DNA from 2 places in the Hymenobacter gelipurpurascens genome. Region 1 is predicted to be linked to the other one. Evidence: riboswitches for the same ligand, from Rfam matches in the RefSeq annotation. Region 1 holds a riboswitch; the other holds the start of a gene.

Region 1 (15,719 bases):
CCAGAAAGCCCGCGCCAAACTGCCGGCCTGGGCCGAAAATCCGGACCTGATTTTCCCGCCTGCTCTCTCCGTGGAGCAGGCCTCTTCTGACCGTACGGCGGCTTACAAAGCCAGTTTGGTACGCGGGCAGCGTTTGGCTGACATTACAGGCGGCTTCGGAGTAGATGCGGCGCATTTTGCGGCCACTGTACCCGAGGTTCATTATGTGGAGCGCAACCTGGGCCTGGTAGAGGTAGTGCGCTACAACCTGCAGCAACTCGGTATCGAGAATGTGCAGTGTCACAACGACGATGCCGTGAACTTCCTGCGCAGCACGCCCGATACGTTCGACTGGATCTACCTCGACCCGGCCCGACGCGACACGGCTGCCCGCAAGATTTTCCGGCTGCAGGACTGTGAGCCCGATGTGCTGCGCATTATGCCGCTCCTGCTGCACAAAAGCCGCAGCGTACTACTCAAAACCTCGCCCATGCTCGATATCGAGCAGGCCTTGCAGGAGCTGCGCCACGTACGCCGCCTATGGGTGGTAGCCGTAGACAATGAGTGCAAAGAGGTGCTGTATGAACTGGGCCCCGAGCCGGCTGTAGACCCCGAGCGTTTCACGGTGAATTTGCTCCGCAACGGGCAGCAGCAGGAGTTTCGGCTGAACCGCGCCCGGGAAAGCCGGGCCATTGCGCGGTATGCCTTGCCGCAGGAGTACCTCTACGAGCCCAACGTGGCCGTGCTGAAAGCCGGCGGATTCCGCAGCATCGGTACTGCCTTCGAGATGCTGAAGCTCCACCAGCACAGCCACCTCTATACTTCTGACACACTGCACCCACAGTTCCCGGGCCGCATTTTCCGGATTCGGGGCACGGAGAAATACGATGGCCAAGCCCTGCGCACTTACTTAGGCCCCGAGGTGCGGGCCCACGTCACTACCCGCAACTTCCCCGATACTGTAGCGGAGTTCCGGCACCGTACCGGCATTCGGGAGGGCGGCGACCTGTACCTGTTTGCTACCACCAATCTGGAAGGCAAGCTAATGGTGCTGGTGTGTGAGAAGCTGTGAACTAATGAGTTGGTCGTTCTGACTGGCCTAGGCCTGCCTTGTCATTGCGAGGAGGCACGACGAAACAATCTTTGCTTTAACATTGCACGAAATACTGAATAACTGAAAGCCCTTACTTCCATGGGAGAAGTAAGGGCTTTTCATTTTCGACAGATGTACTGCCTACGCCAAGGAAGGATTGCTTCGTCGTGCCTCCTCGCAATGACAACCCTTCTAGGCCACTTGATCCAATAGTTCCTACCTCACTTCGCCGGGCTTACCCACTTGCTGTCTTTTAGGCGAAAGCGCCACGGTAAGGCAGCATCCTCGCCGGCGTAATCGATGCCGACTCTGGGAGAGGCTATTATGTCTTCGTAGGCCACTTTCTCTCCTTGGTCTTCCATCCAGATAAAATTGCCGGTGAGGTCTGTGCCGTAATGGGCGGTTGTGATGCCGAGGGCTTGCGTGAGCAGGCCGGGGCCGGAGGTGAGGTTACGCTGCACTGCCGTAATACCCCGGCGAAGCAGCATTTCCGGAATGCCTTCCAACGGCTCTAGCCCTCTGATCAGGACGGCATCGGCTTTGCCGGCTTCATTGGTGATAATATTAAACAAGGTGTAGCGGCCATAAATCAGATAGGTGTAGGCCACTCCGCCGGGCTCGTACATGATTTTCGTGCGGGCCGTGTAGCGACCCAAATGCGAATGGCAGGCTTGGTCGTTGAGGTGGGCGTAGGCCTCTGTTTCCACGATTCGGCCACCCGTGAGCACACCATCAATGCGCGTAAACAGGTGTTTCCCGATTAGCTCACGGGCAATTCCTACGGGGTCGGGGCGGCGGTAAAAGTCGAGGGGGAGTTTCATGCGGTTGTTGGGCAGGAGAAGAAATAGCGGCGCTAGGCCACTACTGACCTAGCCACTTGCGGCTCATCTTCCTCAGCGCATCGATAATTGCCTTATCTTTGCCTGCGTAAAGGTGGCCGGACTCCGATTGGGGGGCGAGGCTGAAAAGGGAATCCGGTTTAATTCCGGAGCTGTCCCCGCAACTGTACGCTTCTTTTTACCAGGCGGTCATTCCCCCTGCCACTGTTTTGATGTAGGCCACTTAGTAGCCGGCAAAGAAATGGGAAGGCGACCGACCCGAAGCAAGCCAGGAGACCTGCCTTTGCATTTCCTATGTTCAGCGCCTTCGGAGGAAGGGCGGAGAACGATTGCAGTAAGCGGCCCTCGGGCGGCTTGATTTCCTGTATTCGGACTCGGCTTCGGTAGGGCATTCCGGTTTCGGAAGGCAGTGCCAGAAGTTTTGAACTGACTTTTCCTATCCCGGAAATTTTGGTTCTCATCAGTACCCTTTTCGCCAAGCGGCCCTTTACCACCTCCCTGAGTACCCTCAGCCGGCTGGGGTCCATGGGTTTGCTCCTACTGCCTGCCGCCGTGCTAGGCCAGCAGGCCACTACGCACGCCACCGACTCGGTGCAGGCGCTGCCCGCGGTGCATATTCAGGTGGAGCGGCCCAACCGCTTTGCCACCGGCACCCGCATCATCACCCTGGATTCTGCAGCGCTGGCGCCTTACCGCACGGGTATGCTCTCGGAGGCCTTGGCGGCACGTACGCCGCTGTACCTGAAAAACTACGGCCCCGGTCAGCTCAGCACCATCACCATGCGCGGCACTTCGGCCCAGCATACAGCTGTGCTCTGGAATGGCTTTAATATTATGCTGCCTACGCTGGGGCAGAACGATTTTGCCTTGCTGCCCGTGAGCGGCGCCACGCAGATAGATATTCAGCCGGGCCCCACAAGTGGCCTGTACGGCTCGGGGGCGGTAGGCGGCTCTATTTTGCTGTCTTCGCCGGTACGCTGGGGAGCTGGTTTTACGGCTGCGGGCCAGGCAGATGCGGGCAGCTTTGGCCTACGGGCCGGCAACCTGGAAGGCGGCTTCAGCGACGAGCGGGTAGCCGTGCGCACCAGCGCCACCTACCGGCATGCCACCAACGATTTCCCGTTTGATTTGCCCGGCGGCGGGCGGCCGCGCCAAACCAACGCGGCTTTCTGGCAAGGCAGCCTGGCGCAGGACGTAACGTGGCGCCTAGGCCAGCAGGGCCAACTACAGGCCGCCGCCTGGCTCACCGACTCCGACCGCCAGATTCAGCCCGCCATCGGCACCCAAAACGACCATGCCCGCCAGCGTGACCAGAGCCGCCGGCTACTATTAGGTTATGAGCGCGTAACGAACCGTCATGAGTCGGCAGTGCGGGTGGCTTGGTTCGAAGACATCCTGAACTACAGCACCGACGCTTTCCGCAGCGACTCCCGCGTGCGCACCACCCAGGCCCAGGCCAGCCATACGCTTCGGTTCGGGCCCGTCACTAGCTTGCGGGTAGGAGCCGAAGCGCAGCATTTCGCGGTGCAGATGTCGGACTATGGCCGCGACCTGGCGGAGAACCGCTTTGCCGGCTATGCCCTCCTGCGCTACGACCCGTGGCCTACCCTGCATTTGTCGGGCACCTTGCGGCAGGCGCTGCTGCCGGGGCGGCGGCCACCGCTTACGCCGGTGCTGGGCGCGGAGTGGCAGTTCCGCGAATCGGCTACCAACAAGTGGCTGCTAAAGGCCAGCGCGGCGCGCGGCTACCGGGCTCCTACCCTCAATGAGCGCTACTACCAACCCGGCGGCGACCCAAACCTGCTGCCCGAAAGCAGCTTTGGCTACGAGGGTGGCCTACGCCACGAGTGGACTGGCCTAGAGCAACTCAGCCTCACGCTGCACAGCGAAGTAACCGGCTACCAGCAGCTAGTAGATAACTGGGTGATGTGGTGGCCGAAGCCGGGGCAAAACTTCGTGAGCCCGCGCAACCTGCGGCAGGTGCGCACCTATGGTCTGGAAGCAACCTCGGAGCTGAAATGGCGCACCACGGCCTATTCTGTGTCGGGCAGAGTGGCCTACGGCTATACCCGCGCCTACAAAACCCGCGACGAGCTGACGACAGCCACGCTTTCCGGCCGGCAGCTGGTGTACACACCCCAGCACACAGGCGCCGCCACGCTCGATGGCACCTGGAACAAGTGGCAGGCTGGCTCCTCTTTCACCCTGACAGGATTCCGCTACGTGGAAGATGAGGGCAACAACTTTCTGCCTTCCTACGGCTTGCTCGACGCCCGCCTGGGCTACACTTGGCGCATGCTCCGCAGCTCGCTGGCCCTCACGGTGCTGGCGCAGGGCCGCAACCTCACCAATCAATCTTACCAGAACTACCTCTACCGAGCTATGCCGCCGCGCTCGGCGCAGCTGAGCGTGCGTGTAGCCTGGCACTAACGTCTTTCTTTCTTTTCCTTCATTCCATTTTATGTATTCCAATCTGTTCTTATTGAAGCAGTGGCAACGGGCCGCACTCCTAACGACCGGCACTCTCGCCTTTCTGACTGCCTGCGACCCTGACAATCCGAATACGCCCACACCCGCCGCGCAAACCAACAGCGTGTTTGTGGTAAACGAAGGCAGCTACGGCACGCCCGATGGCACCGTGAGCTTGTTCGATGTGCCGAGCAAGAAAATTACAGCGCTCGATGTATTCCAGGCGGCCAACAGCCAACCTTTGCTGGCTGATGTGGCCCAGTCGATGACCGTTGTGGGCAACCGGGGCTACATTGTGGGCAACCAGAACAGCAAGCTGACCGTGGTATCGTTGCCCGATTTCAAGAAGGTAACGACCATCGAGAACGTGCTGGCCCAGCCACGCTATATCGTGGGCGCCAGCGCTGATAAGGCTTATATCAGCGAATGGGTGCAGCCGACGTACCCCACACCCGTAATTGGGCGGGTAGCCGTGCTGGATCTGAAGACGAATACCATCACCAAAACTATTCCGGTGGGCAAAGGCCCCGAGGAAATGCTGGTGGCCAATGGCAAGCTGTTCGTGGCAAACGCCGAGGAAAGCACCGTAACGGTTATCAACACCGCTACGGATGCGGTAGAAACGACGCTCACGGTAGGTGCTTCGCCCTCCAGCTTTGCGCTGGACCGCGACGGGCGCGTGTGGGTGCTGTGCGCCGGCAAAACCGACTACGTGGACGCCACAAAATCCATAAAAGGCAGCTTAGTTGATTTCCTGAACGTGGCGCCCTATACGGCCCGTAAGCGTGACCTGAGCTTCACGCCCGGCTTCGGCTCCCGCCTGCGCCGCAACGGCACCGGCGACCAGCTCTACATCAAAAGCGGCAGCGGCGTGTTCCGCATGGGCATTGCCGATGCGGCCGTGCCCACTACGCCTTTCATCCGGCGCGGCTTCTACGGTCTCGATATCGACCCCAACGACAACACTATTTATGGTGGCCTAGCCCTCTCCTACAACGGGCCCGGCCGCATGGTCCGCTACAATACCAGCGGGGTCGCGCTTGATTCCGCAGCGGTCGGTATCTCCCCGAATGGCTTCGTATTTTATTAATCAATAAAGTAATTTTTTGTGCGCAAAAAAGGCCGGCTCTTCTGGAGTCGGCCTTTTTGTTTTTAAGTGCCACGAGGTTGTGGCGGCGGAAATAGCGTTAATCGGCTAGGCCATCGCGGTTGCGGTCTTTGGCTTCGCTGGCGGCTTCGTACTGCTGGCGGCCTGTAGGGCGGCCGGTGGTGTCGCGGCGTAGGCCAGCGGTAGCCGAATCTGAGTTGGTAGTCTGGCCGGGGTCAGGGTCTTTGCGCTTGTTGTCGCCGCGCTCTACGTTGGTTTCGCCGGTGCCGGTGCCAGTATCGCAGGCCGTAGTGAAAAGGGCTGTGCTGAGCAGCAACGCAACGGCTGCTGAGCGGAGGGAGAGAAGGGTTTTCATGGAGAAGTGGTAGGAAGCAGGAAGACAGAAAACAATTCTGCTGTACGGCTGACCTCGTCCGTGGTTTTTGCGTACAATCAGTTCCTCGGTAAAACAGCCCGTCTTCCACCCGGTCGGCTGCCGGCTATACCTAGGTCTCCCGTTCTGATTTGTCTTATTTAACCCGTCACAGCCATGTCTATACTCTACGCTCACCGGCCACTCCGGCCCAACGCTCCACCCGACGTGTTCTGCAGAAAGTCGTGTAACTAATATATTTGCTGCCCCTCATTGGGCTGCTTATGAACCGTACCCCCACCTGGCCTGTTACGTACAAACCAATTCTCCGACAAACGGGAATTCTGGCCGCTGTGAGCCTGGGGCTTGCTCTGTTGCTGGTAGCATATTTGTTTGGCGTACAAGACCATTTCTTCGGTCGCCTGTTTGGCGCATTTTTCGTATTTTTCTGGCTGTTGGCTGTCACTTTCCTGGGCATTATGCCTTTTGTAAGTTGGGCAGCTACCAGTTGGTTTGGCAAGACATGGGCAGAGGAATCGACGGAACCTATCCGGCGGCCTAAGCCACGTGTTGCCGCTTCTCCTACTCGTAAACCCACGCGGACCGCTACGCGGTTGGACTCAACTAAAAACCGGTGAAAACGACGCTCCTCCACATCAAAAATATGGTTTGCCCACGCTGCATTGATGCCGTGCGCACCCTCCTAGAGCAAGCTGGCTACCATGCTACCGACGTGAAACTCGGCCAGGCCCAACTAGACCAGAGTACCCCCGTTGATCCGGCTTCTGTGGCCCCTATCCTGCGCGAAGCGGGCTTCGATGTACTTCTCGGCCGCGCCGACCAGCTCACGGAGCAAATCAAAGCCGCGCTAGTTGAATACTTGGAGCACCTCCGTACGGCTCGTATGCCCCTGACGACATCGGCGTTTCTGACGGAGCGGTTTGCGGCCACCTACTCGCACCTGAGCAAGGTATTTTCGCGCACGGCAAACCTCACCATCGAGAAGTACCTCATTCGCTTGAAAATTGAGCGCGTGAAAGAGATGCTGAGCTACAATGAAATGACGCTGAGTGAAATAGCTGAGCATATGCGCTACAGCAGCGGCCAGCACCTCAGCAACCAGTTCCGGCAAGTGACGGGCCGCTCCGTAAGCGAGTTCCGCCGCGACCTGATGCCGAAGCGCTTATCTCTGGATCAACTGGCCTAGGCCACTCCGTGAGGCACAACCTTGCACGCGCCCGGCGCAAATCGTGTAAAACTTTGCCGCCCAAGTCGGGGTACTATTGCAGAACACTTCTGCTGTAGTACCCCGACTTGTTTTTATATGCGTTCTGCCCGTTTACTCCTGCCCGCTTTACTGCTGCTATCTGCCACGGCCCAGGCCCAGCACGATATGCACAAAATGGCAACGCCCGCCGCTGATACGGCCCGCGCCAAAAAACCAGCTGACCATAGCCAACACGTAGGCCACTCTATGCCCGGCATGGCCGCGCCCGATACCACCCGCAAGACCCAGCCGATGCCGGGCTTGGACCACTCGGGCCACGATATGAGCAGCATGGCGGGCATGGACCACGGCGGTATGTACATGAGCCATGCCTATTCCCGCAATCTGCCCATGAGCCGCAACGGCTCCGGCACCGCCTGGAACCCCGACAATACGCCCATGTTCATGTGGATGCACCACAAAGGGCAGTGGATGATTATGAACCACGGCGCCCTGAACCTGCGCTACACCAACCAGAATATCGGGCGTAGCAGCGGGCAGCGCGGTGGCAGCACCTTTGATGCTCCGAACTGGTTTATGACTATGGCCCAACGCAACATTGGGCAGAAAGGCCTGCTGAACCTCACGGCCATGATTTCCCTGGACCCGCTCACGGAAGGCGGCAACGGCTACCCGCTGCTTTTCCAGAGTGGAGAGGCCTACAAGGGGCGCCCACTAGTAGACCGCCAGCACCCACACGACTTGTTCTCGGCTTTGAGCATCGGTTACACGCACGCTTTCACGGAAGATATCGACCTGACGGCCTACGTGGGCTACCCCGGCGAGCCAGCCATCGGGCCGGTGGCCTTCATGCACCGGATTTCGTCCATGCCCAACCCTGATGCCGCGCTAGGCCACCACTGGCAGGATGCCACGCACATTGCCTTCGGGGTAGCCACGATAGGCCTACGCTACAAACAGTTCAAGCTGGAAGGCTCCAACTTCACGGGCCGTGAGCCCGATGAGCACCGCTACGGCTTCGATAAGCCCCGCGCCGACTCGTGGGCGGGTCGCCTGAACTGGAACCCTACGCCGGCGCTGGCCCTGCAGGTAAGCCGCGCTTTCATCAAAAGCCCCGAAGAGCTGCACCTGGATGAAGACGTGAAGCGCACTACGGCTTCCATTATTCAGAGCAACCAGTGGGGTGATTACCGTTATATCACCTCGGCACTGGTGTGGGGTATGAACCAGCACCAGGAGGCCGACGGCCATCAGCACGGCAAAGCCTCGCACTCGGTACTGGCCGAAACCAACGTGCAGCTGGGCAAGCCCGCCGTGTATGGCCGCTACGAGTTCGTGCAGAAATCCAATGAGGAGCTGGGCATTCCACTCTTCGGGCCCGCTGATGAAGAAGTTACGGCCAACTATAACGTGCATGGCCTGACCGTCGGTGCCAACTACCGCGTGGCCCAAGTAGCCAACACCGATTTCACGCTGGGGGCCCAGGCCACCGTGTACCGCCCGGATTCTGATTTGCGCTATTTCTACGGCCGTACGCCCGTATCGGCGCAGGTGTACCTGCGGCTGAACCCTTCCCTGATGAAGCGGATGTAAGAGCAAAGGAACACACAGGCGTTAGCCTTCGTTGTCAGGCGCCGTATCTTTGTGGTTCGTTTCTGATTTCGTGTTGCTGTGTCTTCTGCCCTTCGCATTCTGCTCATTACTCCGCCGCTCACGCAGCTGAACACGCCCTACCCGGCCACAGCCTACCTAAAGGGCTTTTTGGGTGCGCGCGGCTACGCAGCCACGCAGGCTGACCTGGGCCTGGAGTTGGTCTTGAAGCTGTTCTCGCGGAGTGGCCTAGCGCGGGTTTTCGATGCTATTGAGACCGGCAACTTCCCCCTCAGCGACAATGCCAAACGCATGGTGCGCCTGCGCCGCAGCTACCTGAGCACCATAGGCCCGGTCATTCGGTTTCTGCAGAACAAGGACAACACGCTGGCCCCGCGCATTTGCCACAGCCGCTTCCTGCCCGAAGCCAGCCGGTTTGATAACGTGGCGGATCTGGAAAGTGCTTTCGGCACGATGGGCCTCACAGATCAGGCGCGCCACCTCGCCACGCTCTACCTCGAAGACCTCGGCGACCTGATCAAGGAAACCGTAGGCCCGCAGTTCGGCTTTTCGCGCTACGCGGAGAAGCTAGCTATGTCGGCTACCACGTTTGATGGCCTACAAGGTGCGCTGAATGCTGCCCCTAACCTACTGGATCAGATGCTGTTGGAGCTGCTGGATGAACTGGTGGCACGCACGGAACCCGATGTGGTGGGCTTCACGGTACCTTTCCCCGGCAACCTCTATGGCGCTCTGCGCCTGGCCGGGCGCGTGAAGGAGTTGCGCCCTTCCGCCAGAACGCTAATGGGCGGCGGCTACCCCAACACGGAACTGCGCCAAATCAAGGAGCCGCGCTTCTTCAACTACATTGATTTCCTGACGCTGGATGATGGCGAAGGCCCATGGCTGCGCCTGCTTGAGTACTTGAGCGAGGAAAAAGAACGGCAGTTTGCTCCAGTAGTAGAACGTCATGCTCTATCTGGCGTCCACTTTGTCGAAGCATCTCTACCGCTGGCTAACTCCAATTTGGCAGGCGAAGCGATAGAGATGCTTCGACAGGCTCAGCATGACGGTTATGCAGATAACGTCATAACTAAAGCTACTTCAGTCGACTCTACGCAGCCGATTTCGCTTTCTGAGCTACCCTTCCAGCGCACTTTCCTGCGCACCGAGGCCGGCGAAGTGGCCTACATCAATCAGCCCTACCCCGATGTTCCGCACCAGGAAGTAGGCACCCCCGACTATTCTGATCTGCCGCTGACGGAATATCTCTCCGTGATTGAAGTGCTGAACCCTATGCACCGCCTCTGGAGCGACGGGCGCTGGAATAAGCTCACGGTGGCGCACGGCTGCTACTGGAAACGCTGCTCCTTCTGCGATGTGACGCTGGACTATATCTCGCGCTACGAAACCGCCCCTAGCACTTTGCTAGTGGACCGCATCGATCAGATTGTGCAGCAAACCGGCCAGACCGGCTTCCACTTCGTGGATGAGGCCGCCCCGCCCCTGGCCCTGCGCGATTTGGCCATCGAGCTCCTGAAACGGCAGGTAAATATTACCTGGTGGGGCAACATCCGCTTTGAGAAAACCTTCTCGCCCGATCTGTGCCGCCTGCTGGCCGCTTCGGGCTGCATAGCAGTTTCGGGTGGCCTAGAGGTAGCTTCTGACCGGCTGCTGGCCCTGATGGAAAAGGGCGTGACCATTGCCCAGGTTGCGCGCGTGACGGATGGGTTCACGCAGGCGGGCATCATGGTGCATGCCTACCTGATGTATGGCTTCCCGACGGAAACCACCCAGGAAACGGTGGACTCGTTGGAAATCGTACGGCAGCTATTCGGGGCCGGTATTGTGCAGAGCGGCTATTGGCATCGGTTCTCCATGACAGCCCACTCGCCCGTCGGCAAAAACCCCGAGAAATATAAGGTGCTGCCCATCGGCCCCGAGCCCGGCCCCTTTGCCTGGAACGACCTCTGGCACGACGACCCCACCGGCACCGACCACGAGCTGTTCGGCCCCGGCTTGGCGAAGGCGCTCTACAATTATCTGCACGGCGTGGCGCTCAATGAGCCGCTCAGCTTCTGGTTCGATTTCCGGGTACCCAAGCCCACGGTACCGCGCCACCTGATTCAGCAGGCCCTGCAGGAGCCCGTTAAGCCCGATTTCGCGAAGCAGAATCAGCGTTTGTTCTGGCTGGGCAATGCGCCGGAACTGACTATTGAAGCCAATAAAAAAGGCTCACGCGCGGTCCTGACGTTTTATGAGCAGGCCGAGGACTTTGAAGTGAAAGTACCTGCCGCTCTTGGCCCGTGGCTCCAGGAGCTGCTGAGTAGCCTGACCCACGACTACGACACGAAAATTCTGTTGAAAGATGCGGCCCGGACGTTCCCGGTAGGCCAGTCGTTCGAGCAGTTTCTGCAGTCGCAGGCGTGGCAAACGTTGCGCGAGAAGGGCCTGCTGATTCTGTAGGCCACTTCCGGCGTCCTTACTTTGTTACCAGTCGCAGCCAGTCGGTGAGGCCGTCCCAATAGCCTGGGGCAGGCGTAGGCCACTGCCACTGGCCGTTGCTATCGGCGCGGCCGGGCACTGTAAAATCAGGGGTGGCTTTGGGGTAAGTACGCACCATGCCGCTGCGGCGGAAAGCCAGGGCAGTACGCAAGCGGCGGGAGCTTTCGCGCACGTTTACTGCTGTATCGAGGGCGGCATATAGGCCTAGCGTCGGGATGCGCTGCTGGCTGAGCGCCCGGTACACTTTTGCTTCGGCCATAGTATTCGCGGGAGCTCCTTCCAGCACTACAAACGCGGCTTGGGGCTGGGTTTGCGTAGCCGCTTCCACCACCCACGGTGCCACCCGCCCCCGGCTCCAGAGGCCTACGCGGCTGGAATCAACGGCGGGCTGTGCTCGAAGCGCTGTGAGAGCGGTACCTACCGTTTGCACCAAAGATGAATCGGGAGCGGCGGGCAGCGGCAGCAGAAGCGTGACGTAGCCCTGTTGCGTCAGGCGTGCCGCCTGACCAGCCGGAATATTGAGCAACACAACGGCCGGATGCGTGGCCAGGGTGTCTTCGGGCAGGCGCAGGGTAGCCGTTTGGCTTCCTAGCTTCAGGCGCTGCTCACGGTAGCCGCGCGGCGCAGCTTCTCCCCGGCGCACCCACACAAAATCGGCCTGCACACTATCCCAGCTCAGCACCCCGCGCAGAAAATCTCCTTCTCGGATGGCCTGGAGGCTGATGCCGCCCGACTGGCCTAGGCCTTGATCTACCCGCAACTGCGGCTCTTTGTAGCGCAACTGCTCCGCCGGAAACGACATCCCTGGGTTTTCCGGGAAACTCACATCCCCTTGCAATTGCCCCGGCGCGGCTTCTCGCAGATCCAGCGCGACGCGCAGTTGCGAGCCCCGGTAATTGATAGGCCCTTCATAGTGGCCGGTTGGCAGCGGTACTGCCGACTCGTTGCGGGAGGTTTCGGAGGAGCAAGAAGCCAGCAGAAAGGCTGCCGCGCCCACCCACCATCGGCACTCCTGCATCATTGACGAAGCAGCAGCAGGCTTTACTAAGCAAGTGGACCACACTGATTTCAAGAGCAAGCAGCTAAGAGGTACAAGGCGTAAAGGTAGGCAGTGGGCGCTTGGGCTACAGGCCTTTGCGCAGGATCAGGTCATTCTGCACATCATGGCCCAGTACAAACTCGTGCTGCCCGATGGTTTTAAACCCGAAACGGCGGTAGAATTCGATGGCCCGCGTGTTCTTCTCCCACACTCCCAGCACCACGGCCCGTGCCTTTTGCTGCCGAGCTTCTTCGATAACACGGCGCATAAGCGTGGCGCCCAGGCCAGTCCCGATCCAGTCTTCCAGTATATACAGGCGCTCCACTTCCAGTCGGTCTTCGGGCGTTTTGTCCGGCTCTAGGCCTAGCGTTGAGTGCAGCCGCAGCTTCGCGTAGCCCACCACTTCCTGCACCATCTGGGCCAACAGGAAAATAGTATTGGGATCCTGTAGCTCGGCTAATTGCGCCTCCGGGCTGAAGTTAGCGTCGAGGTAGGCCGTCATGTCCGCCGCGCTGTTTTGGGCCGCGAAGGTTTCGTGAAAAGTTTGCCGGCCCAAGGCGGCGAGTTGAGCAGCTGTGGCCGCAGAGCGCTTGGCTACAATGATGCGGAGCGGAGAAGTCATAAGAAAACGGAATCGACGAAGAGCCGCAAAGGTAACAGGCCTTAGTCCACGGTATCATTTCCGCGCCGTTCGCGCCACCCATAACGCAACAGCAGCAGCCCAAGCACCAGCATACTCAGGTTTATGACCAACTGCACCGATGTCACGGACTCGGGCCCACTTTCGGAGTAGAGCGTGTACATCACATACATGCGCAGCACCTGCCCTATCACGAGCAGGGCACCAGAAAGCAGAAACATCAGCCCCACGAGGCGACGTGTAGCGGGCGAAAGCGGCCAAGGCATAAGCAAAGACGTTGACGTTGGAAGGAAGTGGCCTAGCAGTAGTTGGAACACCCCCAGGCCTTATCTAATACGAAGATTCTGGTCTTCGCAGCGAAAAGTAACCATCCCTCTTTCCAATTGCAGTTGCATATTGATTTAGCCCGCGTATTTTTGCTTTACCAACTTACCAACCTTTATCCGCGAGAGTAGCTCAGTTGGTAGAGCATCAGCTTCCCAAGCTGAGGGTCGCGAGTTCGAGCCTCGTTTCTCGCTCATTCAGAATCAGCCACTTGCCTGTAGAGGTGAGTGGCTTTTTTGTTGAGGATAATCACTTTCGGTGCTCTAGCATCCAGGAATCTTAAAGCACAATCTGCTCTAGGCCACCCATCTTTGCGGCAGTATGCCCCAGAACTCCCGTTTTCTCTTCACTCGCCCGGTTTACGTTGGAGTCCTGTTGCTGGCTCTTCTACCCTTTTTGGGGCTGATGTGCTATGCGCATCCGGCTATTGATGATTTTGACAATGCAGCTACGGCAGCGAAGATGGGACGTGGGGGCGCCCTATGGTACTGGTACACGCATTGGTCGGGGCGCTACGTAACCATTGGGCTCTCTACGTGGCTGAATCCGCTTTCCTACGCGCCCTCTGCAGGGGCAGCACCAGCGGGGCTGCTAGTGCTGCGTGGCATGTTGCTGCTGTCGGGGGCCGTACTGATTGCCTCCGTGCAGCAGTTCTTTCAGGCGCTACTGTTAGTGCTACCTAAACCTGAGGGCGCAGCATTCCCACCAAGCCGCCTCGCCTGGGCGCTTGCACTGGCCGTGCTGGCCTTGGGCCTGAATGCATTACCAGAGCCCTTTACGCTACTCTATTGGTACAGCGGCGTCCTGAATTATCTGCTGCCGCTCATCTTCGTATTAGGCTTTTGTGCGGGGGCTTTGCGTACGTTGCACTTGCCTCCCGGTGAGCCTACCCGTAGGAAGTGGACACTGGTTGCTGGCCTCTGCTTGGTGGGCGCAATGGGTGGCGGCGAGCTGTCGTTGCTGGCTTGCGGGTTGCTGCTGGTAGGACTGGGGGTCTGGGTATATATCTCCGATAGGCCTAGCCAGCTGGCCGCCCGCAGGGTATGGTGGATTTGGATGGTAGCAGGCCTAGTAGCGGCCGGGCTCTTTTTGGGTGCCCCTGGCAACTGGAACCGCCTCGGTTTTGTGCTGGTTGATTCCGGCGCAGATTTTGGGACGTGGCCGCATCGGCTGGCACTGCTGGCTCCGCGCACGGCCCTGGCCACCGCGCGCCTGGCGGCTAGGCCACCCGTAGCGGGTGCGTTGGTGATACTGGTAGGCTCTATCTGGCTCACGACTGCCGGAGCGCCCATACCACGGCCAAAGCGGTGGGAACTGGCCGGGGTCCTCGGGGTCTTTGTGCTGCTTAACTCACTGGGGGTGGCTTTCCTAAAAATCACCTTTATGCGCGACCTATGGGTGGAAGCGCTGCCAGGCCGGGTAGTAAACTATCTGGTGCTGCAACTCCTGATTTCGACTGCCGCACTGATGCTGTGGGCCCGCCCGTGGTTACCGCCACTGCCGCCCAAGTTGCGCGCCGCCGTGGTATTACCGGCCTTGGCATTGCTGCTTCTGCTCACGGGCCAGACGCGCCGGGCCTGGCAGGAGCTGCTGCTCGTAGCGCCAGGCTACAACCAGCAGATGCACAGCCGCTACCAAATACTGGATGATGCACGCCGCCGCCACGCCCCGCAAGCCATATTGGCGCCTCTGCAGCTGCCCGACGCCACTGGCGTACTGGTTCCGATACCGTCGGCGCGCCAGCGTGCCGATGTGAACCTGGAGCTTTCCACCGACTACACGCAGAAAAACAACCAGTTACTGGCGCACTACTATGGCGTTCCGTGCGTCTACCTTTCGGCGCCGCCAGTGGCACCGCAACCGTAGTTTCCAGCGGTAGCGGCCCGTATCCGGCGCAACTACCGGCCTAGGCCACTCTGGTGTTGGGCAAGCTTCACCCTTCTCTCGAATACACTATAAACAACGGAAATCAAGGAGTAGCAGGCACAACTTGCGGGTATAAAGCGGGGTATAAAACCCGGTATACGCTCTGCTCAACACTCCCCTCCCGCTATGCATTTTCTGAACGAGTTGCTAGGCCTGCACGCCAGCTCCCACAACATCAGCGCGCTGCAGATGTGCATGCGTGCTATTATCGTGTTCTTGTGGGCGCTGCTGCTTCTGCGGCTGGCCGGAAACCGTTCATTTGGCAGCGGAAGCGCCCTGGATATGGTTCTGAAAGTGATATTCGGAGCGGTTCTGAGCCGTGCCATTGTAGCGGCTTCCCCTTTTGGCGCTACGCTGCTAGCCGGCGCCGTTCTGATAGCACTTTACCGGCTACTGGCCTACGCTACGTTTTTATGGGATGGACTCGGCCAACTTGTGAAGGGCGATGCACTGCCTTTGATAGAAAACGGCACCGTTTTGCACGCCAATCTGCAGCGGGCCAGCATCTCAGAAAAAGACCTACACGAAGGCCTGCGCAACAATGGCAACCTCGACGATACCGAGCAGGTGCAACAGGCCTATTTGGAGCGTAACGGCAGTATCAGTGTACAACCCAAAAAATCAGCC
Region 2 (15,719 bases), on a different contig from region 1:
CGGTCCAGGAAAAAAGTATTCGCTATTCAAACATTTCCTGGTGCAATGAAAGAAAGTAGCTGAAAATCTAACAGATAGCTTTCTGAATCAATCAATAAAAAATGGTCAGCCACCAGCTCAACATAGTTGGACTGATGGCTGACCAGTAGGTTGTAACCATCCTGAAAAGCGGAAGCGCGGCGGGCTACAGTGTGGTAGAGATGGTAGCCGTGCGCAAACCGGCGCTGTTGGGAGCCGTGATGCCGGAAATGACCACGTTGTTTTTCACCACGCCGTCTACCTTAATAGTGGCCTCGATAGAGCCAGATAGGGTAGTGCCGGGCCGGGCAACTACCGGATAGAACTGTACCTGAGCCGTAAAGGTGGTGCCGGCGGGTACTGGCCTTTCATCATGGACAAAGGAATCGGAACCCGTCCGGATACTCTTTGAATAGACGGTGGTGAGACTCTGGTTGGTTTGCTTTTGCACCAGCATATGGGCTTCGTAGTCGCTAGAAGCATTTTTAGTCTGAATCGAGACAGATACTTTATGCTTGGGCACTACCTCTCCGGTTTTCTTTTCGCAGCCGGCCAGCGCTAATAACCCCACCAATAGCAGTAGAAGATTTTTCATGAGTACACGGAGTAGTTGTAGATTAATAGGAGGCTGAGTGGTGGGCTGAGCGCCCGCGAGTATGCCTTGATAGAGCTGTAATTATAGCGAAAAGGATATGCATAAAAAAGCCGCCAAAGACTAGAAACAGTGGTGCGTTTCTAACCTCTGGCGGCTGTAATTGGCGGCCGTTCTTAGTACTGGCCTACGCTCAGCATCACCAGGGTGCAGGCTTCTTCCGTTTGAATGCCGCGTTGCTGGGCCAATTCCTCCAGTTCCGGGTTTTCGGTGCCGGGGTTGAAGATGATGCGCTTGGGGTTTAAGTCTAGAATGTAGTCGTACCAGCCCGGTTGGTTTTGCGGGCCTACGTACAGCGTCACGGTATCCACGCCCTCTGATTGCGGGCGGTCGGTATGGATATCCAGGCCGGCCACTTGGCCCTTCCTGATGCCCACGGGCACTACTTCGTGGCCGTTTCTTTTAAGCTGATGGACAGCGCGGTAGGCGTACCGGTTAGGATTGTCGCTGGCGCCGAGAACGAGAGTCTTTTTCATAACTAAGGAAAGTAGCCGTCATCTGTCGTCAATGTTCAGACAACGGGTGGTGTACTCCTTTAACGATTATTTCGAGCTGATGGCTGCCAATACTGCCTCAGCGCACCGTTCCCCATCCATGGCCGCCGAAACAATGCCGCCGGCATAGCCCGCCCCTTCACCGCAGGGAAACAGCCCACGCACCTCGGGGTGCTGCAGCGTATCCCGGTCGCGCGGAATACGGACGGGAGAGGAGGTGCGGCTTTCCACGCCCACAATCTGGGCGGCATTGGTGGCGTAGCCCGGAATCTTCTGCCCGAAATTCTTGAATCCTTGTCGCAGCCGCTCCGCTAGGCCACTGCCAAGCACGTCTTCCATCTGCACCGATACCAGGCCCGGCTGATAGCTGGTTTCCAGCAGCTCCGAGGAGACTTTGCCTTTCAGGAAGTCGCCGAGGCGCTGGGCGGGCGCAAGCTGGGTATTGCCGGCCAGCTGGCAGGCGCGCTGCTCAATTTCCTGCTGCAGCCGCAGGCCCGCCAGGGCGCCGTGCTGGCGCACGTCCATGTCCTCCAGCTCAATGGCCGTCACGATACCGGAGTTGGCGAAACGGGAGTCGCGGCGGCTGGGGCTCATGCCGTTCACTACTACTTCGCCGGGCGCCGTGGCCGAGGGCACAATGAAGCCACCGGGGCACATGCAGAACGAAAACACGCCCCGCTGCTTGTTCTGCCACTGGGTTTGGTGCACCAGCGCATACGACGCCGCGGGCAGCGCCCCGCGTTCCTGGCGGCGGTACTGGGCTTGGTCAATAAGCTGCTGCTGATGCTCAACGCGCACACCCAAGGCAAAGGGTTTGGCCTCAATCAGTACGCCGCGGCGGTGCAGCAGCTCATATATATCGCGGGCGGAGTGGCCAGTGGCCAGAATCACGGCATCGGCCTCTAGGGCTTCACCGCTGGCCGTAACTACGCCACGCAGGTGGTTTTGCTCCAGAATGAGGTCCGTGACGCGGGTTTCAAACCGCACTTCGCCGCCCGCCTCCCGGATGGTTTCGCGCAGGGCCTGCACCACGGAGGGCAACTTGTTGGTGCCGATGTGGGGGTGGGCATCGACGAGAATATCTGGGGTAGCGCCGTGCTGCACCAGAATCCGCAGAATGCGGCCCACGTCGCCGCGCTTGGTGGCGCGGGTGTAGAGCTTGCCGTCGGAGTAGGTGCCGGCGCCGCCTTCGCCAAAGCAGTAATTCGAGTCAGAATCCACTACGTGGTCCTTGTTGAGCGCGGCCAGGTCGCGGCGGCGGGTGCGCACATCTTTGCCGCGCTCCAGCACAATGGGTTTTATGCCCAGCTCAATGGCACGCAGAGCTGCAAACAGGCCCGCCGAACCGGCTCCTACAATGATGACGGAGCGCTTCGACTGGCCTACGCCGGGGTACTTGAACCACGGCCCAAACAGGTCAGTTGGCGGCGCCGTTTCATAAATATCGGCGCGCAGGCGAACCAGGGGCTGCCGGCCGCGCGCATCAATGGAACGCTTGCGCAGGTGCACAAAATCGGCCTGGCCGGGCACCAACCCAGCGGCGTCGAGTAGGGCGCGGTAGCGCGCCATTTCATCGTAGGCCACTTCCGGCGGAAGCAGGACCTCGATTTCTTGAGGAGTAGGCATAAGAAAGGTGAAAGGGAGTTAGCCTTTGAACCAAAGGAAAAAAGCAGCTGCAAAAATACGAAAAAGGTGGCCTAGAGTGTGTGATCGGCCGGGGTTTATGCCGGAAACAAGGCCAGTAATTAGAATGCTCCGGGGCGTCGTCCTGCTGAGTTGGTCGGGGCATCACGCTCGAATCATCGATAAGCGCTACAACATTAGCACGCCAGATGCTTCGGCAAGCTTCGCAGGACGCGCTGATGGTAGTGGTGCCAGACCACTTTGTTCATAATCAGCAAACTGCCCTGCCACTCGCCAGAAGCATTGCCAGATAGGCAACACAGGGGGCGGGCGGCAGGGCAGGAGCCTAACCAAACTGGCCTAGCGGCCGATTCAGTCTTGACTGGTAGTGGTTTTCCGGGGCCAGAACTTCTCCATCGACTGATTGAAATGCTCCAACACTTGGCTGCGTACTTCGCCGGAAGGGTTGCGCAGCAGCCGTCCTAGCAAGTGACGGTACATTTCGGTGGTGACTTCCAGGCCCTTGGCGCTGACCAATCCGTGATGTAGCAGGTCGCAGTTGGCGGCGACAGAGTTGGATATGGAGTCGGTAAGCTCTTCACGAGCTTTGTCGGCCTCTTGAAAGGATTGTTCCAAACGGGCTTTCTGATTAGCAATGGGCTGCTCCATTTTCAACTGAGAGGAGAAATCAGGTGATTAATAGTGGCTCTAACCCGTCTGTAGTCCAGAAAGGTTCAGTTTATCTTAAGATTCCAATATAGTTTTGGATAAGAAAGCTGGCGCCGCGCCATAAGCTCCTGACTACTCAGAAGATACCATCTTCCCAAAAATGAAGCATCAACTCTGGCCCAGGATGGAAACCGGACGTTTCTGATCATCAATGGCCACGAAGGTGAACAGGCCCGAAACGGCCTTGATTCGCTCTTCAGAGTACATCTGCTCCACAAATAGCTCTACGCGGACTTGCAGGCTGGTGTTACCTACGCGGGCCACACGCCCAATCAGTTCCACCAGAGTGCCGCCCGGAATGGGATGCGTAAAATCGACTTTATCGGAGGATACCGTCACCATTTTGAGGCGGCTGAACCGGGTAGCCGTAATAAAGGCTACCTCATCCATCATATGGAGCGTGGTGCCGCCAAACAGCGTATCGTAGTGGTTGGTGGTATTTGGGAAAACGGCTTTGAAAATGCGGGTTTCCGCGCGGCTGATTTTTTCGTCGAGAGCTGACATGAAGTTGGGAAATATATAGGGGGAATACCCTTTGCCGGCGGTTTCCGCGGCTCCCAACGCCTCCTAATCATTGCCGGAATGCCCGCAGCCGTACGCGCTCACCTGCCCGCGCTTGCCCGTAGGCCAGAACAGTGGAGGAGGGCAGAAGCCCGCAGCAGCACCCAACAAGGACCCGATTCGCGCAGGAGCCTCATCATAAAGAGCGGCGGGCAGGTCTCCTGACTTGTAACATGCTTTCCGCCCTTCTCACCCGCGTTGGCAGGCAATGGGCTGTGGCTGGAAAGCACTGACGATTGGTTACTTACAGTAGCGCGTCTGTCCGGGAGTTGCACCCGGTTCCCTTTTCATTCCGGCCGAAGCCATAAACCTGCCGCTCGTCTGACTGGAAAAACAGACAAAGAACTGGCCCAAAGGTAGCAGAACCCGCCAATTGGACGCGGGCCGGATGACCTAGGGCAAGTTTCCGATGGCTTCCGCTATTTTGCGGCCGTTCCTTTTTCTTCCGCTACTGGCCTATGGCTCTTCCTGCTGCTTCTCTTGCGCCGCGAACAATGGCCTCCCGCATCCGCTCCATCTTCAGCGGCTCGGTGGGCAACCTGGTAGAGTGGTACGATTGGTACGTGTACTCGGCATTTGCGCTGTATTTCGCGCCAGCGTTCTTCCCCAAAGGCGACCTGACGGCTCAGCTGCTCAACTCGGCCGCCATCTTTGCGGTGGGCTTTCTGATGCGGCCTCTGGGCGGCTGGCTGATGGGTATTTACGCCGACCGCCACGGCCGCAAAGCCGCGCTGCTGCTCTCGGTGCTGCTGATGTGCGGTGGCTCTCTGCTCATCGCCCTTACGCCCGGTTATAGCCAGATTGGGGTGGCGGCCCCCATACTGCTGGTGCTGGCGCGGCTGCTGCAGGGCCTGAGCGTAGGCGGCGAGTACGGCACCTCGGCCACGTACCTGAGCGAAATGGCCGACCAGCGCAACCGCGGCTTCTTCTCCAGTTTTCAGTACGTCACGCTTATTGCCGGGCAGCTGCTGGCGCTGCTGGTGCAGCTTGGTCTCCAGAAAGTGCTTAGCCCGGGAGAGCTGTATGCCTGGGGCTGGCGCGTACCGTTTGCCCTCGGGGCCGTGGCGGCGCTGGTGGCGCTGTACCTGCGCCGCACCATGGAAGAAACCGACGCTTTCACCCACCAGACCACCACGGCCACTGACCCGGAAGCCGCCGCGCAACCCAGTAAGCTGAAGGTGCTGCTGCGCTACCCGCGCGAGGTCTTGACGGTGGTGGGCCTTACGCTGGGCGGTACGGTGGTATTCTACACGTTTACTACCTATGTGCAGAAGTTTCTGGTGAACACAGCCGGTTTCAGCAAGGCCGATGCCACGTTGGTTTCCTTTGGGGCGCTGGGCGTGGCCATGCTGCTTCAGCCCGTGCTGGGCGCCATTTCCGACCGGGTGGGCCGGCGGCCGGTGCTGCTTTTTTTTGGGGTGGGCTCTACGCTGGGCACCTACCCGCTGCTCACGGCGCTAGGCCACTCCAGCGGGCCTGGCGCGGCCTTCTGGCTGCTGGTGCTGGCCTTGTGTATCGTGAGTGGCTACACCTCCATTAATGCCGTGGTGAAGGCCGAGCTGTTCCCGACGGAAATCAGGGCGCTGGGCGTAGGCCTGCCGTATGCTCTCACGGTGGCCATCTTCGGAGGAACCGCCGAATACGTGGCCTTGCTGGCCAAAGACAACGGCGTGGAAACCTGGTTTTACTGGTACGTAACGGCCTGCGCCGCCATCTCCCTGCTGGTGTACCTGCGCATGGGCGACACCCGCGACACCTCCCGCATGCGCGATGACCAGTAACCGGCAAGTGGCCTAGCGTAGCTCAGCAGGAAACAGAAGCAACTAGTTGACTTCTAGATATGTCCATGAGAAACTGGAAGAGCTTTTTTTGAGGACGTGCTTTTGCCCCGAAAACAAAGTTCGTACGTTGTGCTTACTGTTCTATCTCACTCTCCTTAACCCCATCAACGCCATGCGCACTTTCAAATTCCTGACCCTATTCATTGGGGCCTCCCTGCTAACCGGTGCGGCCTTCGCCCAGGGCACCACTACAACTACCACCAAGACCACTACAACCAAAGCGCCCGAAGACAAATCGAAGCGGCCCAGCCCGCCCGCTACCGTAATGGGCACCGCGCCCGGCGGAGTGGCCTACACCATCGACTACAGCCGGCCCTCCGTCAAAGGCCGCAAAATATTCGGCGGACTAGAGCAGTACGGTAAAGTATGGCGCACCGGCGCCAATGAGGCTACCACCTTCGAGGTGAAGCAGCCCGTGAAAATCAACGGCCAGGCCTTGCCCGCCGGTAAGTACGGGCTGTTTACCATTCCCGGCGAGCAGGAATGGACCATCATCTTCAACAAGACCGCTGATCAGTGGGGCGCCTACGAGTATAAAGCCGACCAGGATGCTCTCCGCGTGAAGGTGAAGCCCACCAAACTGCCTGCTCTGGTAGAGCAGTTCACCATCACCTCTGATAACGCTGGTGTAGTAAAAATGGCCTGGGAAAATACGCAAGCCAGCTTCACGGTAAGCAAGTAATTGGCCTAGAAGCCTTTTTTTATCAGATCGGCCACCGTTCTTACTCAGATGAGTAGGAGCGGTGGCCGATCTGATTTCTGGCAGCACTAGGCCAGGTAGAAAGCGGATTCGGAACTCTACCCTTGCTTGGCCATTTCCTCGCCCAGAACGCTTTCTACCCAGGCTTTGCCCCAGTCTTCCAGCTCCTGGGGGCTCCAGATTTGCGGATAGAAAATACGGCGCTGGAACTTGGGAGGCAGGTACTTGCGCCAGTTAGTGCCGCCGGTAGCGGCAATGGCGTCGGGGTGGCGCTCCAGGTAGCGCACCGCCGATTTGTAGTGCATCAGGGGCCAGTTCACATTCACGTTCACGTCCAGCTGGCGCAGCTGGCGGAGCAGGCGCGGGTGCTGGCGGTCCTCTTCGGGCAGGCGCTGCACCACGGCCCACAGGTTGCGCTCCTGGAAATGGCGGGCGTGCTCGATGAGCTGAGCCGTATATTTTTCCTCAAACTGCACAAGCGTGAGGGCCTTGGCGCCGGTGTCTTCCACGGTGGCGCCGGCTTTCCAATAGATGCAGCCCAGCAGCTCGTCGTGGGCGGCGGCTTCGCCGAGTAGGCGGCGCTGCTCTTCAGGCACGAGGTTGGTGAGGCTGGTGCTGGCCAACTCAATCATGCGGTACTGCACGCTCTGGAACCCCGAGGCGGGCATCAGGCTCATGCGGAACTGCAGAAACTGCTGCTTATCCATACCGTCCACCATCACATCAAACGAGTCGATCAGGTTCTCGAAGTAGCGGTTTACGCGGCCTACGCGCAGCACCACTTCCTGGAGCGTGGGCGTCTGCAAGTCGCCGAGCTGCTCGTACTCGCAGAGGCAGAGCTTGAAGTACAGCTCCGTAATCTGGTGGTACATGATGAAAATGCGCTCATCGGGAATCTTCGTGAGCGGCTGCTGCAGGGAGAGAAGCGTGTCTAGCTTGATGTAGTCCCAGTAATTGACGTAGTCGGCGTAGTACAGGCCTTCCAGGTAGCCGGCCAGATCCTGGCCATCGGCAGCGTATTTGGTTTGGAGTAGGCGCAGCTGTTGCCAGACGGCCGGCGAGAATTCTTCCTCGGGAGAGCTCATGCGTAGGGTGGAGGTAAACGGCGGGAGAAAGGAAAAGAAAGGAGTGGGTGGCCTACAAAGAACGAAAAAGCCCTCGAAACCACCACGCAGGCAACGGCCAGGCTGCCCCAGACATCTTACTGGCTGAATATGTCGGGACATGGATTGCGGGAGTGGCCTAGGCCTGTTGCTTTCCCCAATGAATCCGATACCTTTACCCTGTTTATGGCCGAGAAAAGCAGTATTTTCGATATGATCGGACCCGTGATGATTGGGCCGAGTTCCTCGCACACAGCGGGCGTAGTCCGCATTGCCGGGGCCGCTATCCGCATTTTGGGCTCGATTCCGACCCACGCGACTATCACGTTCTACAACTCTTTCGCCCGCACCTACGAGGGCCACGGCTCCGACCGAGCTATTGTGGCCGGTCTGCTGGGCATGGCCACCGACGACGTGCGTATCCGCGAAGCCTTCGACCACGCTAAGCATGCCGGGCTGCAGTACACGTTCCAGAGCGTGGGCAATGCCTCGACCATGCATCCCAATACCATTAAGCTGCAGCTGCGCGATGAGCGCACCGGCAACTCAGTGGAAGTGATCGGGCAGAGCCGGGGCGGCGGCGTCATTCGCATTGTGGAGGTGGATGGGTTTCCCTCGGACTTCTCCGCCTCGCTGCACACGCTCATCATTGATGCCGACGACGTGCCCGGCTCCATTGCCTTCATCGCCTCCGTTATAGCCCACGACGATTGCAACATTGCTACCATGTTCGTGTCGCGCAAGGGCAAGAACGATGCGGCCCGGCAGTTCATCGAAATAGACTCGGGGCTTCGTGAAATCACGCTGGAATATCTGCGCCAATTGCGCTGGGTTCACCGCGTTACCTACATTCCTACTATCGAGTAAATTACTAGACTAACGGTGTAAAACGGCTTTTTCACGGCTGATTTTCCCCGATTGGTTGATTTTGACAGGGGAGTGGCCTACCGTTCCGATACCTTTAGTGGCCTAGGCCACTTGGCTTTCGCTCCCGGCTAACTTCTTCTTTTCTTTCAGGCAAGTAAGTATCCTCTTATGAAGCGTTTTTACTGGTTGTTGAGTATGTCGGCCGGGCTGCTGGCGGCCCCGGCTGTGGCCCAGACCACGCAGCCCACTCAGCCGCCGGCCGGGTCGTTGGCGGGCACTACACCCAGCGGACCTTTCTCTCTGCAGCAGGCCATTGATTACGCCCTGAAAAATAACCTGGGGGTACGTCAGCAGCAGCTAACTTCGGAGCTTCAGAACGCTACGCTGCGCCAAAGCCGGGCCGCCCTGCTGCCCACGGCCAACCTTTCGGGTACGCAGGCCTGGAACTACGGTACCAGCCTCGACCCACTGACCAACGACTTCGTAAGCCAGACCATCCGCTCAAACAACTTCTCGGCTAATACCCAGGTTACGCTGTTCGCAGGTTTTCAGCTGCGCAACACAGTGAAGCGTAATGCCCTCGACACGGAGGCTAGCAACCTGGATATTGAAAAGTCCCGCAACGATTTGTCTTTGAACGTGGCCTCCGCCTTCCTCCAGCTGGTGCTGGCCGAAGAGCTGGTGCGCACCAACGAGGTACGCGTGAACAGCACCCGGCAGCAGGTAGAGCGTACGCAAAAGCTCCTGAAGGCCGGCGCCATTCCGGAAAGCAACCTGCTCGATATTCAGGCCCAGCAGGCTTCCGATGAGCTGAACGTCATCACGGCCCAGAACCAGCGCGACCTGGCTCGCCTCACGCTTGCCCAGCTGCTGAACTTGCCTACGCCGACAGGCCTACAGATTGAAGTTCCGGCCCTGGCTGACCCCGACGACCAGCCACTGCTGGAAGCCGACCCCGATGGGACGTTCCAGACGGCGCAAAGCCTGCTACCCGAAATAAAAGCGGCCGATTTGCGCGTGCGCTCCGCCCAGCGCAGCCTCGATATTGCCCGCGGTGGATATTATCCGAGGTTGGCGTTTGGCGCCGGTGTGTTCACGGGTTTCTCCTCGTCGCGGTTGGCTCGGGTGTTCAATGGCGACTCGACCGATGCAGTGCAGCTGCCGGTGTTTCAGCCCGGCTTGGGTGGGCAGCCCATTCCGTCGCAGTATTTTCTGTTGCAGCCCAAGCAGGCTGTGGCCGAATTCCTGCCTTCCGGCTTCTCCAGCCAGATCAAAGATAACTTGGGTAAAAACCTGCAATTCTCGCTGCAAATCCCGATTCTGAATGGTCTGCAAACCCGCACCAGCGTGCAGCGGGCCCAGATCAATATCCAGCAGCAGGAATTGCGCGCCGAGCAGGCTCGCCTCACGGTTCGCCAGAACATCCAGCAGGCCTACGCCGACGCCATTGCGGCCCAGCGCCGCTACCTATCGGCGCGCCGCCAGGTAGAAGCCCTGACTACGGCTTACCGCAACGCCGAAATTCGCTTCAACAACGGGCTGCTCAACGGCACTGAGTTCAACATTGCCAAAAACAACCTCACGGCGGCAGAGTCCACCATGATTCAGGCCAAGTACGAGTTTATCTTCCGCCGCAAAGTCCTCGACTTCTACCAGGGCCGCCCCATTGCGCTGTAGGCCAGTGCAGCGGCTGCCTGCCTCCACACGGTTTGTACTGTGCCTGAGGACTATTCTGTATCTGCTTCCCAAGACCCCAAATACCAAGACCCTAAGTTGCTAAGATGAAAAACAACCGCGTACTGTATATTCTGCTGGCTGTAGTAGTGCTGCTACTAGGTGGCTTCTGGGTGGCGAAGAAGAAGGGTTGGGTCGGCAAACCCGCTGGCACCGAGGTGCTGGCCGTGAAAGCCGGCATGAACACGATTGTGGAAACGGTGAGTGCCTCGGGTAAGGTGCAGCCGGAAACGGAAGTGAAAATTTCGCCCGACGTATCCGGCGAAATCATTGAGCTGTACGTGGAAGAAGGCGACTCCGTGAAGAAAGGCCAGCTCCTGTTGCGCATCCGGCCAGATAACTACCAGGCCATGGTAAACATGCAGTCGGCTTCGGTAGGTACGCAGCGCGCCAATGTGGCCCAGACCCAGGCGCGCCTGCAGCAGCTGATTGCCAGCGCCCGCCAAACCGAGCTGACGTACCGGCGCAATGCGTCGCTCTTCAAACAGAAGGTGATTTCGCAGTCGGATTACGAAGCCAGCAAAGCGGCCTATGATGCGTCGCAGGAAGAAATTAACTCGGCCCGCCAAAGCATCCGGGGTGCGCAAAGCAATGTGCGCAGCGCCCAGGCCTCTCTGGACGAAGCCCGCAAGAACCTGGACAAAACGACCATCTACGCGCCAGTAAATGGCACCGTGAGCAAGCTCAATGTAAAAAAGGGCGAGCGGGTAGTGGGTACTTCGCAGATGGCCGGTACGGAGATTATGCGGGTGGCCAACCTCAACAATATGGAGGTGCGGGTGAGCGTAAATGAAAACGACATCATCAACGTGACCCTCGGCGACTCAGCCAACGTGGAAGTGGACAGCTATGCCAGCAAGAACCAGAAGTTCCGGGGCATTGTAACCAGCATCGCCAACACGGCCAAGGACGCCCTTACGGCCGAGGCCGTGACGGAATTTGAAGTGCGCATCCGGCTGCTGCCCGAGTCGTACCAGCAGTTGCTGCGCACGGAAAAAGGCCGCGCCGTAGTACCGTTCCGTCCCGGTATGACGGCGTCGGTGGATATCATCACGGAGCGTAAAGCCAATGTACTGAGCGTCCCGCTGATGGCCGTAACCACGCGCGCCGACAGCACGAATACGGAAGATGCCAATCAGAAAGGCACGCCAGCGGTGCGCGTGAGCCGTGGCGCTGCTGCAACCCCAGAAACGGCTAAGGCTACCAGCAAGCCCGAAGTAGAGCAGGTGGTATTCCTAATTAGAAACGGCAAAGCCGTAATGACGCCCGTGAAAACCGGCATCAGCGACCGAAACAACATGGAGATTCTGAGCGGTATTCAGGCCGGCGACGAACTGGTGAGCGGTCCGTACCGGGTAGTTTCCAAAACCCTGAAGGATGGCGCTACGGTCGTCATCAAGGATCCTAAATCCCTGGATAAGTCGGCGCTGAAAGAAGACGACAAAGAAAGTGAATAGCCATCTGGCCTAGCACATCTGCCTGAGCGCTTGTGGCCTAGGCCACTCAGGGAGGCCGCCGTTGCACTTGGCAACGGCGGCCTCTCATTTTTTTTGGCTAAGATTGACGGACGGTGATTTCGTGAACTGATGAAATAGGGAGTTTTTCGTGCGGTAGGCGCGGATTGCGCTACTGGTGCAGTCTAGGCCAGTCGGATGTTAAACTCCCTAAATTACCACTTCACTAAATCACCATTTCACCACCTCATCCTCATCCAGCTTGGAAAAAATTGCCATGCTCGGCGGTGGCTCCTGGGCCACTGCTCTCACCAAAATTCTATCAGAAAACGGGGCCCGCGTAGCCTGGTGGATGCGCAGTAAAGACGACGTGCAGCACCTGTTGCGCACGCGCCATAATCCGCGCTACTTGTCCTCCGTTGCCCTGGACCTGAACCGTGTGCACCCGACCACGGATTTGGAAGATGCCGTGCGCGACGCCGACTGGCTGGTGCTGGCCGTGCCTGCCGCCTTCGTGCAAAGCACCCTAGATAAGCTGGACCGTGACTCGCTCAAGCATAAGCGGGTTATTTCGGCCATTAAAGGTATGATACCCGGCAAAAACGTGCTCGTGACGGATTACGTGGCCGAGCGTTTCCGGCTGCCGCACACGCGCATTGGGGTAGTAGCCGGCCCGTGCCACGCCGAGGAAGTGGCCCTGGAAAAGCAAAGCTACCTGACCATTGGCTCGCCCGATATGGAGCTGGCTGAGGAGTTCAGCATCCTGCTGCGCAACCGCTTCGTGAAAGCCAACCCGGCTCAGGATCTGGACGGCATTGAGTATTGCGCCGTCATGAAGAACATCATCGCCCTGACCTGCGGTATTGCGCACGGCCTGGGCTACGGCGACAACTTTCAGGCAGTAATGGTGGCAAACGCGGTGCAGGAAATGCGGCGCTTTGTGCACGCGCTCAACCCGCAGCCCCGCGACCTATCCGCCTCTGCCTACCTCGGCGACTTGCTGGTGACGGCCTACTCGCAGTTTTCCCGCAACCGCACCTTCGGCAACATGGTGGGCCGCGGCTATAGCGTAAAATCCGCGCAGATGGAAATGAATATGGTAGCCGAGGGCTACTATGCCGTGAAGAGCATTTACGAGCTGAACAAGAAGCTGCAAGTGTCAATGCCCATCACGTCGGCAGCTTACCACATTCTGTACGAGAAGATTTCGCCGGCTGTAGAAATTGAACTGCTAAAGGAGAAATTCAAGTGATGCCTGCTGACTCCACCGAAGGGCGGTGGCGCCTGGCCTGGTTTTTTGCATTAGGAACTGGCTGGGTATCAGTGCTGATCTTAGTCGTGGACTACTGGATGCTGGGAAAACCGGAGTGGTTGGGCATACTTGATGGCAGTAAGGGCTGGACTGTCTATCCCCCTTTGATGGCGCTTCCGCAGGCTATACCGGGCGTTCAGACGTACAACGCCGTTTTGCTCAGCGCTACCATTGCCGGATTGATATTATTTGTGACTTGGTTTCTGGCTCTGAAGCAGTGGCCTAGAGGGAGTAAAAGGCCCAGTCGGTGGTTTTGGCTTTCCCTGTTACTACTAGCGCCAGTAAGTGTTTCTGTAGGAGGTACATTGTATAGTATCAAATTGAAGCGCGTTATGGAGATGCATATGCTGCAGGAGTTTTCTGAGCGCCCCGAGCAAGAGTCTTCTAACGGTTCGGCTCATATAAATTCTCAGGAAGATGTGCTGGACAAGGAGAAGTAACCTTCATTCCGACTGGCCTAGGCCGAACAAATCAGCGGGTTTCTCGTCTGTTAAGTAATATTTCCACTCACTTAACCGCTACTGCATGAGCACCTGGGGCTACTACAACTTCGATAATGACTTGGCAGCAGATTTGGCGGCTAAGTTCCGGGATACGCACAGCCTAGGCCTGCTTTCGGAGGCGCTGGCCGACATTCCATCGGCTGAAACTATCGGGAACGATGCGGCGCAGGAAGCGCTGGCCGCGGCTGAACTGGTTGCCGCTCTCCTTGGTAAGCCCGGTGAAGACCTTCCGGCTGATTTGCTGCCCATTACCGTGCAGCTCAACCCCGCGGAAAGCACCACCTTGCAGGGCCTGGCCCGTGAAGCCGTGCAAGCAGTTTCTAAACGCTCCGATCTGCAGGCGCACTGGACCAAAGGCGACAACAAAAAAGAGTGGCAGCAGCGCCAGCAGGACCTTCTGCACCGGCTGCAATAAGTCAGTACTCGCGGTATGCATTGGCTCTTACTTGCCTTACTCACAGCTCTTTGCCTGGCTCTGTATAATTTCTTTATTAAGCTGGCTTCCGGGCACATTTCAGCGGCAGCCGGCGCCGTTATTTTGCAGCTGGTAGCCGCTGGCCTAGGCGGTATCTGGCTGGTCTGGCTGAGGCTGAAAGGCCAGCCACTTGATATCAGCAGCAAAGGGGTAGGGTTGGCCATGCTGGCCGGGGCGGGCGTAGGCCTGGCCGAAATCCTCACGTTTGTGGTATTTGGCCGAGGCTTACCCTCTTCAGTAGGCACGCCCGTAATTGTGGGAGGCTCCGTTCTGCTGACGGCTGTGCTAGGCCTAGTGGTGCTGCGCGAAACGCTTTCCTGGTCTCAGGCTGCCGGCTTGCTCAGCATTGTAATAGGCATTGCCCTGCTGGCCCGGGGGCATTGACAAGCGCATACCCCTGCGTATGCTTACGACAGCTTTCAACATGCGTCAGCCGGAGAAATAATTCTCCGGCTGACGCATTTGGTTGTGGAAAGGGGACGGTCGAGGCTAGCGGGCAGTAGCTGCCGACTAGCGAGAGGGTGACACAAAGGTGCCGTCATTCTGTCCCGTAACCAAGGCAAATACCGCGTTATTTGTGACTCATAATGCGCACCCTGCCGCACACCGGATAAATGAAAAACGGGTTATACGCCAGTTGTAGCGCAGTTTCGCTGTGAAATAAGCGTTAACTACTGGTGAAATTGTGACACGGCCTGCTGGTCGGCTTATTCGCTTTTTATGGTTCCTCACACGAAGTCGGAAAGCCACAACTATTACGGGACAGGCCTGACTTCCAAATGGCTTCCCACACCTGAGTGCTCTGTGATTAGAGCGCCTGTAGAGGGAGAAAAATCTGATATTCAGTGTATTCATCTTTCTGAGGCAACACCTTTAGGGTGCCCATCAGCCGCTTGGTAATTAGATCATAGCTCAGGGCCAGGCCAAGGCTGTTATCGTTGGGGGTTTCTCCAGTCGGAAAGCGCTGGAAAAGATTCTTCAGCGCTGCTTCGGAGAAGCCAACACCATTATCCCGAAAGCGGATTTCAACTCCCTGCCGGGTGCGGGTAGTGGTAAGCGAGACCTGTGGCACATAGTCTTCCTCGCCCATCGTCTGCCGTTGCTGCACGGCGTAGAGCGCGGTCGTGAACACGCCCACCAGCGCCCGGCCGACTTCCTGACGGGTGACCTCTACCCAACCAACGGCCGGATCGGGGTAGAGTAGCAAAGCACAGTTGAACATATGATGCTTGGCCCGCAAATCATGGTAGGTGAGACGCAGATATTCTTCGGCCAGCATGTTGAGGTTGGTGGGCTGGCGCGGGCTGTTGCCGTCCTGGGAGTATTCCTGCATCCCCCGCACAATGGACTCGGCCCGTTGGCTGTAGTGCATGATTTTCTCCTGGTTCTGGCCCAGGTTCTGCAGCATCTCATCCATCACCTCCTGGTCATAGGTGGAGATTTTGCCTTTCCCCAGCTCCCCCCGGACTTCCTTACAAAGCTCCACACTGATAGCGGCGAACTTGCGCACATTATTTACCGGATGCTGTATCTCGTAGGCCACTCCGGCCATCAATTCGCCTAAGGAGGCCATCTTTTCGCGGAGCATCAGCTGTCCCTGCGTTATTTTGAGCTCCTTGAGGGTGCGCACTAAACTGTCGCGCTGCACCTTCA

The links. A riboswitch is a leader RNA that binds a small molecule or an ion and turns the genes downstream of it on or off. The one in region 1 is predicted to bind cobalamin.
Region 2: it holds a riboswitch for cobalamin, as region 1 does, so the genes downstream of both, CFT68_RS03715 (acyl-CoA thioesterase) here and CFT68_RS14780 (TonB-dependent receptor) in region 1, are expected to answer to the same signal.

Annotation. Positions count from the first base shown of each region.
Region 1 is NZ_FYEW01000002.1:683,728-699,446, forward strand. It holds gene CFT68_RS14770 (class I SAM-dependent methyltransferase) at 1-1,051, shown strand, start outside; gene CFT68_RS14775 (DNA-3-methyladenine glycosylase) at 1,294-1,893, opposite strand; cobalamin riboswitch at 1,987-2,210, shown strand; gene CFT68_RS14780 (TonB-dependent receptor) at 2,437-4,341, shown strand; gene CFT68_RS14785 (YncE family protein) at 4,373-5,470, shown strand; gene CFT68_RS14790 (hypothetical protein) at 5,568-5,843, opposite strand; gene CFT68_RS14800 (AraC family transcriptional regulator) at 6,475-7,047, shown strand; gene CFT68_RS14805 (hypothetical protein) at 7,165-8,661, shown strand; gene CFT68_RS22160 (B12-binding domain-containing radical SAM protein) at 8,740-11,124, shown strand; gene CFT68_RS14820 (dienelactone hydrolase family protein) at 11,141-12,184, opposite strand; gene CFT68_RS14825 (GNAT family N-acetyltransferase) at 12,288-12,824, opposite strand; gene CFT68_RS14830 (hypothetical protein) at 12,866-13,108, opposite strand; tRNA gene CFT68_RS14835 (tRNA-Gly) at 13,288-13,360, shown strand; gene CFT68_RS14840 (DUF6056 family protein) at 13,488-15,032, shown strand; gene CFT68_RS14845 (DUF421 domain-containing protein) at 15,219-15,719, shown strand, end outside.
Region 2 is NZ_FYEW01000001.1:887,185-902,903, forward strand. It holds gene CFT68_RS03695 (hypothetical protein) at 185-613, opposite strand; gene CFT68_RS03700 (CoA-binding protein) at 787-1,146, opposite strand; gene CFT68_RS03705 (NAD(P)/FAD-dependent oxidoreductase) at 1,213-2,790, opposite strand; gene CFT68_RS03710 (hypothetical protein) at 3,160-3,456, opposite strand; gene CFT68_RS03715 (acyl-CoA thioesterase) at 3,625-4,020, opposite strand; cobalamin riboswitch at 4,212-4,406, opposite strand; gene CFT68_RS03720 (MFS transporter) at 4,536-5,858, shown strand; gene CFT68_RS03725 (DUF2911 domain-containing protein) at 6,031-6,600, shown strand; gene CFT68_RS03730 (tryptophan 2,3-dioxygenase family protein) at 6,717-7,703, opposite strand; gene sdaAB (L-serine ammonia-lyase, iron-sulfur-dependent subunit beta) at 7,908-8,588, shown strand; gene CFT68_RS03740 (TolC family protein) at 8,757-10,265, shown strand; gene CFT68_RS03745 (efflux RND transporter periplasmic adaptor subunit) at 10,370-11,779, shown strand; gene CFT68_RS03750 (NAD(P)H-dependent glycerol-3-phosphate dehydrogenase) at 12,039-13,028, shown strand; gene CFT68_RS03755 (hypothetical protein) at 13,028-13,528, shown strand; gene CFT68_RS03760 (DUF4259 domain-containing protein) at 13,614-14,006, shown strand; gene CFT68_RS03765 (EamA family transporter) at 14,022-14,450, shown strand; gene CFT68_RS03770 (tetratricopeptide repeat-containing sensor histidine kinase) at 14,875-15,719, opposite strand, start outside.